DNA from 4 places in the Streptomyces polygonati genome. Region 1 is predicted to be linked to each of the others. Evidence: riboswitches for the same ligand, from Rfam matches in the RefSeq annotation. Region 1 holds a riboswitch; each other region holds the start of a gene.
What was found. A riboswitch is a leader RNA that binds a small molecule or an ion and turns the genes downstream of it on or off. The one in region 1 is predicted to bind S-adenosylmethionine.
Positions count from the first base shown of each region.

Region 2: it holds a riboswitch for S-adenosylmethionine, as region 1 does, so the genes downstream of both, thrC (threonine synthase) here and ACFO3J_RS05535 (putative leader peptide) in region 1, are expected to answer to the same signal.
Region 3: it holds a riboswitch for S-adenosylmethionine, as region 1 does, so the genes downstream of both, ACFO3J_RS02280 (aminotransferase class V-fold PLP-dependent enzyme) here and ACFO3J_RS05535 (putative leader peptide) in region 1, are expected to answer to the same signal.
Region 4: it holds a riboswitch for S-adenosylmethionine, as region 1 does, so the genes downstream of both, ACFO3J_RS25330 (putative leader peptide) here and ACFO3J_RS05535 (putative leader peptide) in region 1, are expected to answer to the same signal.

Region 1 is NZ_JBHSBB010000006.1:24,293-27,492, forward strand. Features, by position in the region: gene ACFO3J_RS05530 (ABC transporter substrate-binding protein) at 1-1,612, opposite strand, end outside; gene ACFO3J_RS05535 (putative leader peptide) at 1,814-1,942, opposite strand; SAM riboswitch class IV at 1,976-2,083, opposite strand; tRNA gene ACFO3J_RS05540 (tRNA-Leu) at 2,199-2,283, opposite strand; gene ACFO3J_RS05545 (chorismate mutase) at 2,416-2,763, opposite strand; gene fdhD (formate dehydrogenase accessory sulfurtransferase FdhD) at 2,878-3,200, shown strand, end outside.
Region 2 is NZ_JBHSBB010000013.1:206,494-209,693, forward strand. Features, by position in the region: gene ACFO3J_RS19125 (glucosyl-3-phosphoglycerate synthase) at 1-815, opposite strand, end outside; SAM riboswitch class I at 1,025-1,154, shown strand; gene thrC (threonine synthase) at 1,172-2,467, shown strand; gene ACFO3J_RS19135 (MoaD/ThiS family protein) at 2,464-2,739, shown strand.
Region 3 is NZ_JBHSBB010000003.1:64,006-67,205, reverse strand. Features, by position in the region: gene ACFO3J_RS02290 (rhomboid family intramembrane serine protease) at 1-48, shown strand, start outside; gene ACFO3J_RS02285 (Lrp/AsnC family transcriptional regulator) at 45-326, shown strand; gene ACFO3J_RS02280 (aminotransferase class V-fold PLP-dependent enzyme) at 416-1,795, opposite strand; SAM riboswitch class IV at 1,809-1,926, opposite strand; gene trpD (anthranilate phosphoribosyltransferase) at 2,032-3,096, opposite strand.
Region 4 is NZ_JBHSBB010000018.1:9,284-12,483, reverse strand. Features, by position in the region: gene ACFO3J_RS25340 (hypothetical protein) at 1-89, opposite strand, end outside; gene ACFO3J_RS25335 (SAM-dependent methyltransferase) at 123-920, opposite strand; SAM riboswitch class IV at 1,166-1,276, shown strand; gene ACFO3J_RS25330 (putative leader peptide) at 1,310-1,444, shown strand; gene ACFO3J_RS25325 (amino acid ABC transporter permease) at 1,578-2,597, shown strand; gene ACFO3J_RS25320 (amino acid ABC transporter ATP-binding protein) at 2,594-3,200, shown strand, end outside.

The sequences.
Region 1 (3,200 bases):
ACTGGTAGGCGCTGTCCAGCTCGGCCGGCACGCCGCTGACCGAACTGCGGGTGACGATCGCGGTGGAGCCCTGCAGCAGCGGCAGCAGCGGCACGGTGGCCGCGACCTTGTTCTGCACCTGCTCGATCACCGCGGTGCGGTCGGCCGGATCGGTGTCGGTCTCCTCCTTCTTGATCAGCGCGAGTACGGCGGGATCGGCGTATCCGTTGTTCACCCAGCTGTTGGCCGCGTAGAAGGAGGCGAGATAGTCGTCGGCGTCCAGATAGTCGGCGTACCAGCCGAGTTGGTAGAGCGGATACAGATCGGCGACGCGGTCGGTGCCGTACTGCGCCCACTCGGTGGACTGCAGCTTGACCTTGAACAGCCCGGTGGCTTCGAGCTGGGTCTTGATCAGGGCGTACTCGTCGGCCGAGGACGAGCCGTAGTGGTCGGTGTTGTACTGCAGGCTGAGGGTGACCGGTGTGCTGACCCCGGCCGCCGACAGGACCTTGGCCGCCGCGGCCTTGTCCGGACCGCCGTGCTGGTCGCCGTAGAGCGCCTTGAGCGAAGGGGTGGCGCCGGTGATGCCGTCCGGGACGGAGGTGTACAGCGGCTGGAAGGTGTTCTTGTAGACCTGCGAGGCGAGTTGCGCCCGGTCGACGGAGTCGGCGACCGCCTGCCGGACCGCGAGCGCCTTGGCGGGGTCGGCCTGCTTGGTGGCCGAACCGTAGGGCTGGGTCTTGAAGTTGAAGACGATGAACCGGATGCCGTTGCCGGAACCGGTGTGTACGACGATCCCGCTCTTGGTGGAGAGGTCCTGCAGGTCGGTGACGGTCAGCGTGCGGTAGACCGCGTCGATGGCGCCCTGCTGCACATCGAGCTTCAAGTTGCTGGCGTCGGTGTAGTACTTCAGCTGGACGTGCGCGGTCTTCGGGGTGCCGAGCAGTCCCCGGTAGGCGCTGTTGGCGGTGAAGGAGACCAGCGAGTTCTTGTCGTAGCTGTCGACCGCGTAGGGGCCGTTCCACGGCTTGGCGGCCACCACGGCGGTGTCGTCCAGGATCTTGTCCGCGGGGAAGACCTGTTCGTCGGCGATGTAGCCGGCGTTGGTGGACAGGACTTGCGGAAATAAGGTGTCGTTGGCCGACTTGAGGGTGAAGACGACCGTGGTGGGGTCCGGGGCCGCGGTCGAGGCGAGGTTGTAGAGCAGCGAGGCCGGGCCGTTCTTGTCGGCGATCCTGAGCTGCCGGTCGAAGCTGAACTTCACGTCGGACGACGTCAGATCATGCCCGTTGGCGAATTTCAGGCCCGCCTTCAGGGTGACGGTGTACTCCTTGGGCCCGGTCAGCTCGATCGCCGAGGCGAGGTCCGGCGCCACCTCCGACGAGCCGTTCTTGGCGCTGAGCAGCGTGGCGTACACCTCGCTCTCGATCGTTCCCGATCCGGCGTCCCAGGACCCGGCCGGGTCCAGGCTGGTCACCTGGTCGGTGGTGCCGATGGTGAGGGACGCGGCCGAAGTCCCGGCGGGAGTGCCGTCGTTCTTCGCGCTGGTGCAGGCGGTCAGGGCCACCAGCGCCGCCGTGCCGAGGGACAGGGCGGCGAGGCCGTGCCGGACAGGTCTGAGCTGACGGGGCATCAGGTTCTCGTTTCCGGGTAAGGGAGGGACGCGAGCGCGCCGGGCAGGGTGCGGGGCGTCGCGACGGAGGATCACTCGGCGGGTCGGCGGCACTGCCGACCGGTCGTCACCTGGGACAGAGCGAACCGCGCACCGTCGACCGGGCGACGTGGCGGTGAGATGGGGGTGAGGGTGGGGGTGGAACGGAGTGCGGGTCCGGTCTCAGCGGACCGGGCACGGCCTCGGACACAGGGCGCTGCTCACCCGGAGCAGATCGACGTGCCGGCGCACGACATGCAGCTCGAAGGACCCGTACGGGTGGAACGTGCTGTCGGAGCATCTCTTGCGCACGTGATCACCCCCGTGTTCATCCGGCCCCGCGGGGCCTCGCGCTTACAGGACGTCGTCCTGTCGGGTCGTCACCTGGAGCACCCCACCGCGATGGAGGGTTGCCGGTCAGCAAACCAGGGTTTCACGCTGACGCTCATAACCGGGGATCACGCTAACCGCTCGACGGCATTTAGACAATGGTGCCGAGCTGGCCGGGAAGTGTCCTCGGCCCTGCCGGCGGGGGGAAAACGAAACACCCCCGCACGGGGAAAAACTGTGTCCGAGGGGGGACTTGAACCCCCACGCCCGGTAAAGGGCACTAGCACCTCAAGCTAGCGCGTCTGCCATTCCGCCACCCGGACCAGGTAGCCCGCCGCGACCCTGAAGTCGCGGTGGCAGGGACACGATACCAAGGATTGACGGCGGTCCTCACCTGGGATTCCGGCGCCCGGGCAAGGGGATCGGGCGCGGGGTGCGGGAAGGGACGGCCCGGGTCAGGAGGGGTCGGCGGGGCGCGGGCGGGCGGCGATGGCGCGGTGGTGGCGCACGACCTCGTCGATGATGAAGTTGAGGAACTTCTCGGCGAAGGCGGGATCGAGGCGCGCGTCCATGGCCAGCCGGCGCAGACGGGCGATCTGGTCCGCCTCACGGGCCGGGTCGGCGGGCGGCAGGTGGTGGGCCGCCTTGAGCTCGCCGACCTCCTGGGTGCACTTGAAGCGCTCGGCGAGAAGGTGGACGAGAGCGGCGTCAAGGTTGTCGATGCTGCCGCGCAGGGCCCGCAGCTTCTCCAGTGCCTGCTCGTCGCCCATCAAGGTGCCCTCGGCGCTCGGCTGGTCGTTCATCTCGCTCTGCCATTCTGGTGAGTCGGTGGGTACCGCTGCGCGGCCCACCTCACCCTATGACACGCTGCTGTGACGGCAGCGACCGCACAGTGAGACGACCGGGGCTGGTGAGACATGGGACGAGTCACCGAACGGCGGCGTGTACTGCGGATCAGGGACGGTGCCGCCGGGCACCGGGCGGACACGCTGGTGGCCGAGGAGCCGCTGGAAATCCGCCTGAACGGGCGTCCGTTGGCCATCACTATGCGTACTCCGGGTGATGACTTCGCACTGGCGGTCGGTTTCCTGGTGAGCGAGGGGGTGCTGGCGGCGGCCGACGAGGTGACATCGGTGGTGTACTGCGCCGGCGCGACCTCCGACGGGACGAACACGTACAACGTGGTGGATGTCACGCTGGCGCCCGGAGTGCCGATGCCGGACATCACACTGGAGCGCAA
Region 2 (3,200 bases), on a different contig from region 1:
TGCTGGGCGGTGTGGTAGATCGTCGCGGCCATCCGGCCCAGCGCCTGGCCGTCCTGGTGGCGGTGGTGCCGCTCTCCCACGTCGACCTGGGCCATCGCGTCCAGGCCGACCAGATCCAGCGCGTCCACCAGCATGCCCAGCTCCACGCCGTAGCCGACCGGGAAGGGCAGCTGCTCCAGCAGCGAGCGGCGGGCCGCGTACTCCCCGCCCAGCGGCTGGACGAAGCCGGCCAGCCGCGGCCAGTGCAGATTCAGCAGCGGGCGCGCGACCAGCTCGGTGACCCGGCCGCCCCCGGCCGCCACCACCTCGCCGCCGGTCTCCAGCGGCCGGTCGTACATCGCCTTGACCAGGCCGATCGCGGGATCGGTGAGCAGCGGCCCGACGATGCCCGACACGAACCGGGTGTCGAACTCCCGCAGGTCCGCGTCGATGAAGCAGACGATCTCACCGCTGGTGACCAGCAGTGACCGCCACAGCACCTCACCCTTGCCGGCCACGGCCGGCAGCCGCGGCAGGATCGCGTCCCGCCGCACCACCCGCGCGCCGGCCTGCGCGGCCACCTGGGCCGTACGGTCGTCGGAGGCGGAGTCGACCACCACCAGCTCGTCCACCAGCGGGACCTCCGGCGTCATCAGGTCGCGCCGGATCGCGGCGACGATCGCGCCGACCGTCGCCTCCTCGTTCAGCGCGGGCAGCACCACGCTGATCGTGCCCCACTGACCCGCCGCGCGTTTGGCGGCCAGCAGCAGATCAAGAGGCCGGTCGTCCGCCGACCACGACCGGTGCGCCAGCCAGCGCTCCACTTCATCGAGCACGTGCGCTTCTCCCTGCCGGAGTGAAACCCGGTTGTGATGCCCGGTTGCGGTGCCCGGTGCGACTCCGTCCGACCCATCTCGCGGTACGGACGCGACGCTCGGACACGACACTTCTCAGTTACAGTCTTGAGCAACACGTACGGTCCTCGCATCCCGGGGCCGCCGTACAAGAACGACAAATGCCCGGATCACCGCGTCCGGTGCCATACCGCTCATCCAGAGGGGCAGAGGGAACGGCCCGTTGAAGCCCCGGCAACCCTCCCGCCGACCGCGAGGTCACACGGTGGGGAAGGTGCCAATTCCGTCTCGTGGCGACGTACGCCACGGGGAAGATGAGGAGAAAGGGCCTCGCCGACATGGCTGTGCAAACCGTCGCCAGCACCTACGACACCCCCTCCACCCCGCGCCCCTTCGGGCCGGCCGCGGCGCTGTCCTGCCGGGAATGCGGCACCCGCTTCCCGCTCAGCCCGATCTTCGCCTGCCAGGAATGTTTCGGCCCGCTCGAAGTGGCCTACGACCTGCCGCTGGGCGACCCCGAGGGCCTGCGCCGCCGGATCGAGGCCGGCCCTACCAGCATCTGGCGGTACGCGCCACTGCTCCCGGTGCCCGCCGACCTCGCCGACCGGCCCAATCTCAACCCGGGCTGGACCAAACTCGTCAAGGCCGACAATCTCGCCCGCGAACTGGGCATCACCGGCGGCCTGTACGTCAAGGACGACTCCGGCAACCCGACGCACTCCTTCAAGGACCGGGTCGTCGCGATCGCCCTGGAGGCCGCCCGCACCTTCGGCCTGACCACGCTGTCCTGCTCCTCCACCGGCAATCTGGCCGGCGCGGTGGGCGCCGCGGCGGCCCGCGCGGGGCTGCGCTCGTGCGTGTTCATCCCGCACGACCTGGAGGCCGGCAAGGTCGTCATGGCCGCGGTCTACGGCGGCCAACTGGTCGGCATCGAGGGCTCGTACGACGATGTGAACCGCTTCTGCTCGGAGCTGATCGGCGACCCGATCGGCGAGGGCTGGGGCTTCGTCAACGTCAACCTCCGCCCGTACTACGGCGAGGGCTCCAAGACCCTGGCCTACGAGATCGCCGAGCAGCTCGGCTGGCGGCTGCCGGACAACCTGGTCATCCCGATCGCCTCCGGCTCCCAGCTCACCAAGATCGACAAGGGCCTGCAGGAGCTGATCAAGCTCGGCCTGGTCGAGGACAAGCCCTACAAGATCTACGGCGCCCAGGCCGAGGGCTGCTCACCGGTGTCGGCGGCCTTCAAGGCCGGCCGGGACGTGGTCCGGCCGGTGAAGCCGGACACCATCGCCAAGTCGCTGGCGATCGGCAACCCGGCCGACGGGCCGTACGTCCTGGACATCACCCGGCGCACCGGCGGCGCGATCGAGGATGTCGACGACGCGCAGATCGTGGACGCGATCAAGCTGCTGGCCCGGACCGAGGGCATCTTCGGCGAGACGGCCGGCGGGGTGACCGTGGGCGTGCTGAGGAAGCTGATCGAGACCGGGCAGCTGGACCCGGCCGCCGAGACCGTCGTGCTGAACACCGGCGACGGACTGAAGACCCTGGACGCGGTGGCTCCGACCACCGGACCCACCGCCGTCATCCGCCCCACCGTTGCCGCGTTCCGAGAGGCTGGCCTCGCATGACCGCATCCGTTCGAATCCCGACCATTCTCCGTACCTACACCGGCGGCCAGGCGGAAGTGCCGGCCGAGGGCGCGACGCTGGCCGAGGTCATCACCTCGCTGGAGAGCAATCACTCCGGTATTTCGGCGCGTGTTCTCGACGACAGCGGAAAGCTCCGCCGTTTCGTGAACGTTTATGTCAACGACGACGATGTGCGTTTTTCCGAAGGGCTGGACACCGCGGTGCCGGACGGCGCCAGTGTCTCGATCATTCCCGCGGTCGCGGGCGGCTGAAACGGAACCGCCGCGTTTCTGTATGAAGCTCTGACGCGGATCTTTGGCGGACGTTGTCCGATCTTGCGCCCCGCTCACCCGCTGTGGTGGGCGGGGCGTCGCCGTGCCGGGGTGGCGCGGGGAGATAGTTGAAATGTTGTACAGTTGCCGGGGGCAAGTGAGTTGGGGCCGGCGCGGCCAGGTGCGGCGATTTATCGCCAAATTCACATGCGAATTTTCTGATTGGTCGGGTTTGTCCGGCCCGAGATGCCCCGTCTTATCGTTTTTTCCTGGGTTATTTCCGATGAGTCAGCCCCAGAATTCTCGTCCGATTGACCTGTTGCACTGGGCATCCGTGCAGATACATTCAGCCGCGGTCGACGCGTTCCGGCGCACACCTCCCAGGGCTCCCACCCGTCCACGGTAAGGGTCGCTCCGGAGGGTGAGGTCTGACCCGGGCCCGCGGAGTGCGGGGCTGCGAT
Region 3 (3,200 bases), on a different contig from region 1:
AAGGTGAGCCTCGTCATCAGGCCGACCCAAGGAGACATCCCGTCGTGATCACCGCGATCGTGCTCATCAAGACGTCTGTCGACCGGATCCCGGAGATCGCGGAGTCCATCGCCGCGCTCGACAACGTCAGCGAGGTCTACTCGGTGACCGGCAACTACGATCTCGTCGCGCTGGTCCGGGTGGGCCGGCACGACGATCTGGCGGACATCATCCCGGGGCGCATCAGCAAGATCCCGGGGGTGCAGGTCACCGATACGCACGTCGCTTTCCGGACGTATTCGCAGCACGACCTGGAGGCGGCGTTCGCCATCGGGCTGGACGCGTAACGCCGGACGGGCCGAAGCCCGGTCGACCTCGACTTGTCGAGCCCGTCCGGCGATTGAGGACGGGACGTCAGCGCGCCCCCGGACACCTGTCAGTCGCGGGCCGGGACGCAGCGGCCGTTCTCAGTGCGGTAGTTCCAGCGGGCGCCGTCCTGGACGAGCGTGGTGACGGCCGCGAGGAAGCGGGCGATGTGCTCGTCGGGGGTGCCGGCGCCGAAGCTGACCCGGATCGCGTTGAGGGACCGCTCGCCCGGGGCCGCGTCGGGGGCGCCGCATTCGCCGGGCTCGTCGGGCTCGCTGTCCAGCAGCGTACGGACCAGCGGGTGGGCGCAGAAGAGGCCGTCGCGGACGCCGATGCCGTACTCGGCGGAGAGCGCCGCCGCGAAGTGGGAGCTGTTCCAGCCCTGGACGACGAAGGACAGGACGCCGACCCGGGCCGAGTCGGCGCCGAAGAGGGACAGCACCCGGACCTCGGGCAGCGCCGCCAGCCCCTCGCGCAGCTCGGCCAGCAACTGCCGCTCGCGGGCGACGAGTCGGTCGAAGCCGGCCTCGGACAGGGCGCGGCAGGCCGAGGCGATGGCGTAGGCGCCGATGACGTTGGGCGATCCCGCCTCGTGCCGGGCGGCGACCGCTTCGTGCCACACCACGTCGAGGCCGCCGTCGGCCGTGCGGGTCACCTTGCGGGTGGCGCCGCCGCCGGCCAGATACGGTTCGGCCTCGCGCAGCCAGTCCGGGCGGCCGGCCAGCACTCCGGCGCCGAAGGGCGCGTAGAGCTTGTGGCCGGAGAAGGCCACCCAGTCGACGTCGAGCGCGGCGATGTCCACCGCGTGGTGCGGGACGAGTTGGGCCGCGTCCAGCACGATCCGGGCGCCGTGCCGGTGGGCGGCGGCGGCCAGCTTGCGCACCGGCCAGATCTCCCCGGTGACATTGGACGCCCCGGTGACGCACACCAGCTTCGGGCCCTTGGGCGCGCCGTGCAGGGCCACGTCGAGCTGGGCGACGGCCTGCTCGGGGGTGCGGGGGGCGGGCAGCCAGGTGACCCGGGCGTCCTCACCGCGGGCCCAGGGCAGCAGGGAGGCGTGGTGCTCGGTCTCGAAGACGAAGATCTGGGTGCCGGCCGGCAGCGCGGCGGCCAGCAGATTGAGCGAATCGGTGGTGGAGCGGGTGAAGATGACTTCGTCGTCGGGTCGACAGCCGAGGAATTCGGCGACGGTCGCCCGGCTCTGCTCGAACAGGTCGGTGGACAGCTGCGACAGATAGCCGGCGCCGCGGTGCACGCTGCCGTAGTACGGGGCGTAGGCGGCCACGTCGTCCCACACCCGCTGGAGGGCGGGCGCGCTGGCGGCGTAGTCCAGGGCCGCGTATGTCACCTCGCCGCCGGTGACCAGCGGGACGCTCACGTCCCGTCCCAGTACCGGCAGCGGCGTACGGACCTCGCGGTCGGCGGCGGTGGCAGGGCTGAACACGGTCATGACAGAGCTCCCCAAGTCCGGCTTGCTGCGAGCCTTGCTTGCTCACAGCCTGGTCCTCACCCGGGGCACCCCACCTCGGACGGAGGGTTGCCGGACAGCGAGCCGGGGCCTTAACGCTGTCACTCGTGACCTGAAAGGGATTCTGCCATATGCCGCTGAACGCGCAAGGCGCCGTCCAGCAATCGGACGGCGCCTGCCTTTCGGCCTGGTGACGGGGAGCGCGGGGGTGGCGGCGGTCAGGCGTGGCTGGCCCTGGCCCAGCGGTCCAGGACGGCGGCGGCGGCGCCCGAGTCGATGGACCGCGCGGCCTCCAGCAGACCGGCGGAGATCCGCTCTTCGAGCGTCCCCTCGCCGGGGGACAGCGCCACCAGCGCGGCGGCCGAGTTGAGCAGCACCGCGTCCCGTACCGGACCCTGCTCACCGGCCAGCAGCCGCCGGGCCACATCGGCGTTGTGGGCGGCGTCACCGCCGCGCAGCGCCGCCACCGGCACCAGGTCGAGGCCCACATCGCGCGGGTCGAAGGACGTCGGCTCGACCTTGCCGTCGCGCACCACCCATACGTGGGAGGTGGCGGTGGTGGTCAGCTCGTCCAGGCCGTCGTCGCCGCGGAACACCAGCGCGGAGGAGCCGCGTTCGGCGAGCACGCCGGCCATGATCGGTGCCATCCGCAGGTCGGCCACTCCGGTGGCCTGGGCGCGGACCCGGGCCGGGTTGGTCAGCGGGCCGAGGAAGTTGAAGGTGGTGGCCACTCCCAACTCGGCGCGGGCGGTGGCCACATGGCGCAGCGCCGGGTGGAACTTCACCGCGAAGCAGAAGGTGATGCCGGCCTCGGCGGCCACTTCCACGACGCGCTGCGGGGTCAGTTCCAGATTGACGCCGAGCTTCTCCAGTACGTCGGAGGCGCCGCTGGCCGAGGAGGCGGCCCGGTTGCCGTGCTTGACGACCTTGGCACCGGTTCCGGCCACCACTATCGCGGCCATGGTGGAGATGTTGACGGTCCTGGCGAGGTCGCCGCCGGTGCCGACGATGTCGACGGTGCGGCCGGGCACCTCGATGAGGTTGGCGTGCTCGTACATCGTCCGGACCATGCCGGCGACCTCTTCGACGGTCTCGCCCTTGGCCCGCAGCGCGATCGCGAACCCGGCGATCTGCACGTCGGAGGCTTCGCCGCGCATGATCCGGTCCATCGCCCAGGCGGTGTCGTCCCCGCTCAGGTCGCGGCCGGCCAGCAGCGAGGTCAGTACGTCGGGCCAGGACCGCGGACTCATGCTGGTGCCTCCGGCGGGGTTCACGTCGCTCATGGTCACGCTCCTGGAAAGGGGTCGCCCTCTGGCAGGATCCAGCCTATCGGCGTCCCGCCTGCGCTCGCGGCCCCTGTCGCGCGGTTCCCCGCGCCCCTGTTGGA
Region 4 (3,200 bases), on a different contig from region 1:
CCTGCCACGAAGGCGCCGATCTCGTCCTCGGGAGGCTGTGCGCCGGGCGGATCGCCGGCCGGACCGATCCTGATGATTCCCTCGTTCATCTGCCTCCCGTCCCGGAACGGCGCGCTGCGGGGTCAGCCGGTCTTGCGGGCCACGCCGCCGTAGAAGCCGATCTCGCGGGAACGGGCGGGCGGTTGGGTGTCGGGGCGCCAGAAGGGGACCTGGGCCAGGCCGGGTTCCAGCAGTTCGAAGCCGTCGAAGAACCGCTCGATCTGGGCGTGGGAGCGCAGGTTCAAGGTGGCGGTGGCGTTTTTGTAGACCGCCTGGGCCTCGGTGCGGTCGGCGAAGTCGCCGGTGGCGTGCGAGAGCACCAGGAAGCTGCCGGCCGGCAGCGCGTCGCGCAGCGTGGCGACGACCTGCTCGGGCCGCTCCGCCTCGGTCAGGAAGTGCAGGATGGCGACGAGGAGCAGGGCGACCGGCTCGCCGAAGTCGATGACCCGGCGGACCTCGGGGTGGTCCACGATGGCCCGCGGGTCGCGCAGATCGGCGAGCACGATGCTGGTGGCGCCGGACGGGCTGAGGAGCGCGTTGGCGTAGGTGTTCACGATCGGGTCGTTGTCGACGTAGGCGATGCGTACGTCCGGCGCCACTTCCTGGGCTATCTCGTGCACGTTCGGCGAGGTGGGCAGCCCGGTGCCGACGTCGAGGATCTGCCGGACGCCGCTGCCGATCACATACCGGACCGCGCGCTGCAGGAAGGCGCGGTTGGCCCGCACACCGATCCGCACCTCGGGCGCGGCGAAGGCGAGCTGGTTGCCGGCCTCGCGGTCGACCTCGTAATTGTCCTTGCCGCCCAGCAGGTAGTCGTAGATCCGCGCGGGATGCGGCCTGCTGGTATCGATCTCCTCGGCGCGGAAGCCGTTCTGCGTCACGCTGCGCTCCTCTCGACTGCCGCCGCGGCGCCCCCCACCTGCGACTGGCTGGCAACAGTTTCCCACATCAACTTCGCTGCCCGGCCACGTAGTTCCCTCCTCCTTCCGGCCGCCCTCCCCGCGTGCCACCGGTCCGCCCGCCCACCCGTCGGGGGCCGTTCACCGCTGGTGAAGCCGCCGTCACCGAACGCCCGTCGGAATGCAGGGCATTGCCCAAAGCTCACTGAGCGGTTAGCGTGAATCCTGGTTATGAGCGTCAGCCTCAAGCCCTGGCCGGCTGACCAGCGACCCCCCGACGCGGTGGGGTGCTCCAGGTGACAACCCGGCGGGACGGACACGTCCCGCAAGCGCGAGGCCCGCTGGGGCCCGGGGATGGCGAGGTGATCCGCATGCAGGTACGACGCTCCGGCAACGGCGGCACGTCAGGTCCGCGCGGGTTCGCCCAGCTCATGGTGGCCCGGCGCCACGTCGACCTGCTCCGGGTGAGCAGCGCACTGTGTCCGGGGATATCCCCGGTCTGTTGACCGTGCCCGCGCCGTAACCGGCGCCGAGTTACCGCACGTCTCCCGTCGTCCGGCCACGCCCCCACCCCGCACGTCACCACGCCGCCGTCCACGGCGCGGTGCCGCGCTCCCATGGGACGGAAAGCACACCGCCATGAGCAGCCCTGACATCTCCGCGCGCACCTCCACCGCGCCGGAACCACCGCCCCCGACGCCCGAGGGGCCCCCACCGGCTGCCCCCGGCCGCCCCAGCGACGAGCAACTGCTGGCCGCGAAGCTGGTCCGGCTGCGCCACCCCGGCCAGTGGGTCTCCGCCCTCGCCGTGCTGGTGCTCCTCGCGATGCTGGTCAACACGGTGCTGACCAACAAGCGGTTCCAGTGGGGCACCGTCGGCGACTACTTCCTGAACGGGTCGATCGTGCACGGGCTGGAGCTGACGCTCTGGCTCACCGCCGCGGTGATGGCCACCGGCTATCTGCTCGGGATCGGCGTCGCCGCGATGCGGCTGTCGCGCAACCCGGTCCTCAGTTCGCTGAGCTTCGCCTTCGTCTGGCTGCTCCGCTCCGTCCCGCCGCTGGTGCAGCTGCTCTTCTGGTACGAACTCGCCTCGCTGTACCCCCAGTTGTCGCTCGGCATCCCGTTCGGGCACGCCTTCGTCACGGTGCGGACCGCGCATCTGTTCAGCGGCATCCTCGCCGCGTACGTCGGACTCAGCCTGGATGTCGCGGCCTTCTCCTCGGAGATCGTCCGGGGCGGCATCCTGTCCGTCGACCACGGCCAGACCGAGGCCGCCCAGGCGCTCGGCCTCGGCAGCGTGCGGATCTTCCGCAAGATCGTGCTGCCGCAGGCGATGCCGGCCATCGTGCCGGCCTCGGGCAATCTGCTGATCGGGATGCTCAAGGCGACCTCGATCGTCAGCGTCATCGCGGTGCAGGACCTGCTCTACTCCTCGCAGCTGATCTACAACCAGAACTACCTGATCATCCCGCTGCTGCTGGTGGCGACACTCTGGTACATCATCCTCACCACACTGCTGTCCATCGGGCAGTTCTTCGTCGAGCGCTACTACGCCCGGGGGACCAACCGCGGCGGCGGCAAGGGCTTCTGGCAGCTCTTCCGGGGCAATGTGCCGCTGCTCGGCCGGACCGGCAAGGAACTGGCGGGGCTGTCATGACCGAGGAGACCACCGAGCCCCTGGTACGGATCAGGGGACTGCGCAAGAGCTTCGGCACGCACCTGGTGCTGGACGGTGTCGATCTCGACATCCGCCTCGGCGAGGTCACCGTCCTGCTCGGCCCCTCCGGATCGGGCAAGTCCACCCTGCTGCGCACCATCAACCACCTGGAGCGGCCGGACGCCGGCTTCGTCCAGGTGGGCGGCGGGATCATCGGTTACCGCTACCGGAACGGCCGGCTGCACGAACTGGGGAACCGCGCCATCACCCGGCAGCGCGCCCGGGTCGGCATGGTCTTCCAGCAGTTCAACCTCTTCCCGCACCTCACCGTCCTGGACAACATCGTCGAGGCGCCGATCGCGGTGCACGGCGTGCCGCGCAAACAGGCCGCCGCCAGGGCCCGCGAACTGCTGGAGCGGGTCGGCCTGGCCGGCCGGGAGGGCTCCTACCCCCGGCAGCTGTCCGGCGGCCAGCAGCAGCGCGTCGCCATCGCCCGCGCGCTGGCGATGGAACCGGAACTGCTGCTGTTCGACGAGCCCACCAGCGCACTCGACCCGGAGCTGGTCGGTGAGGTCCTCGCGGTGATGAAGGATCTCGCCGACA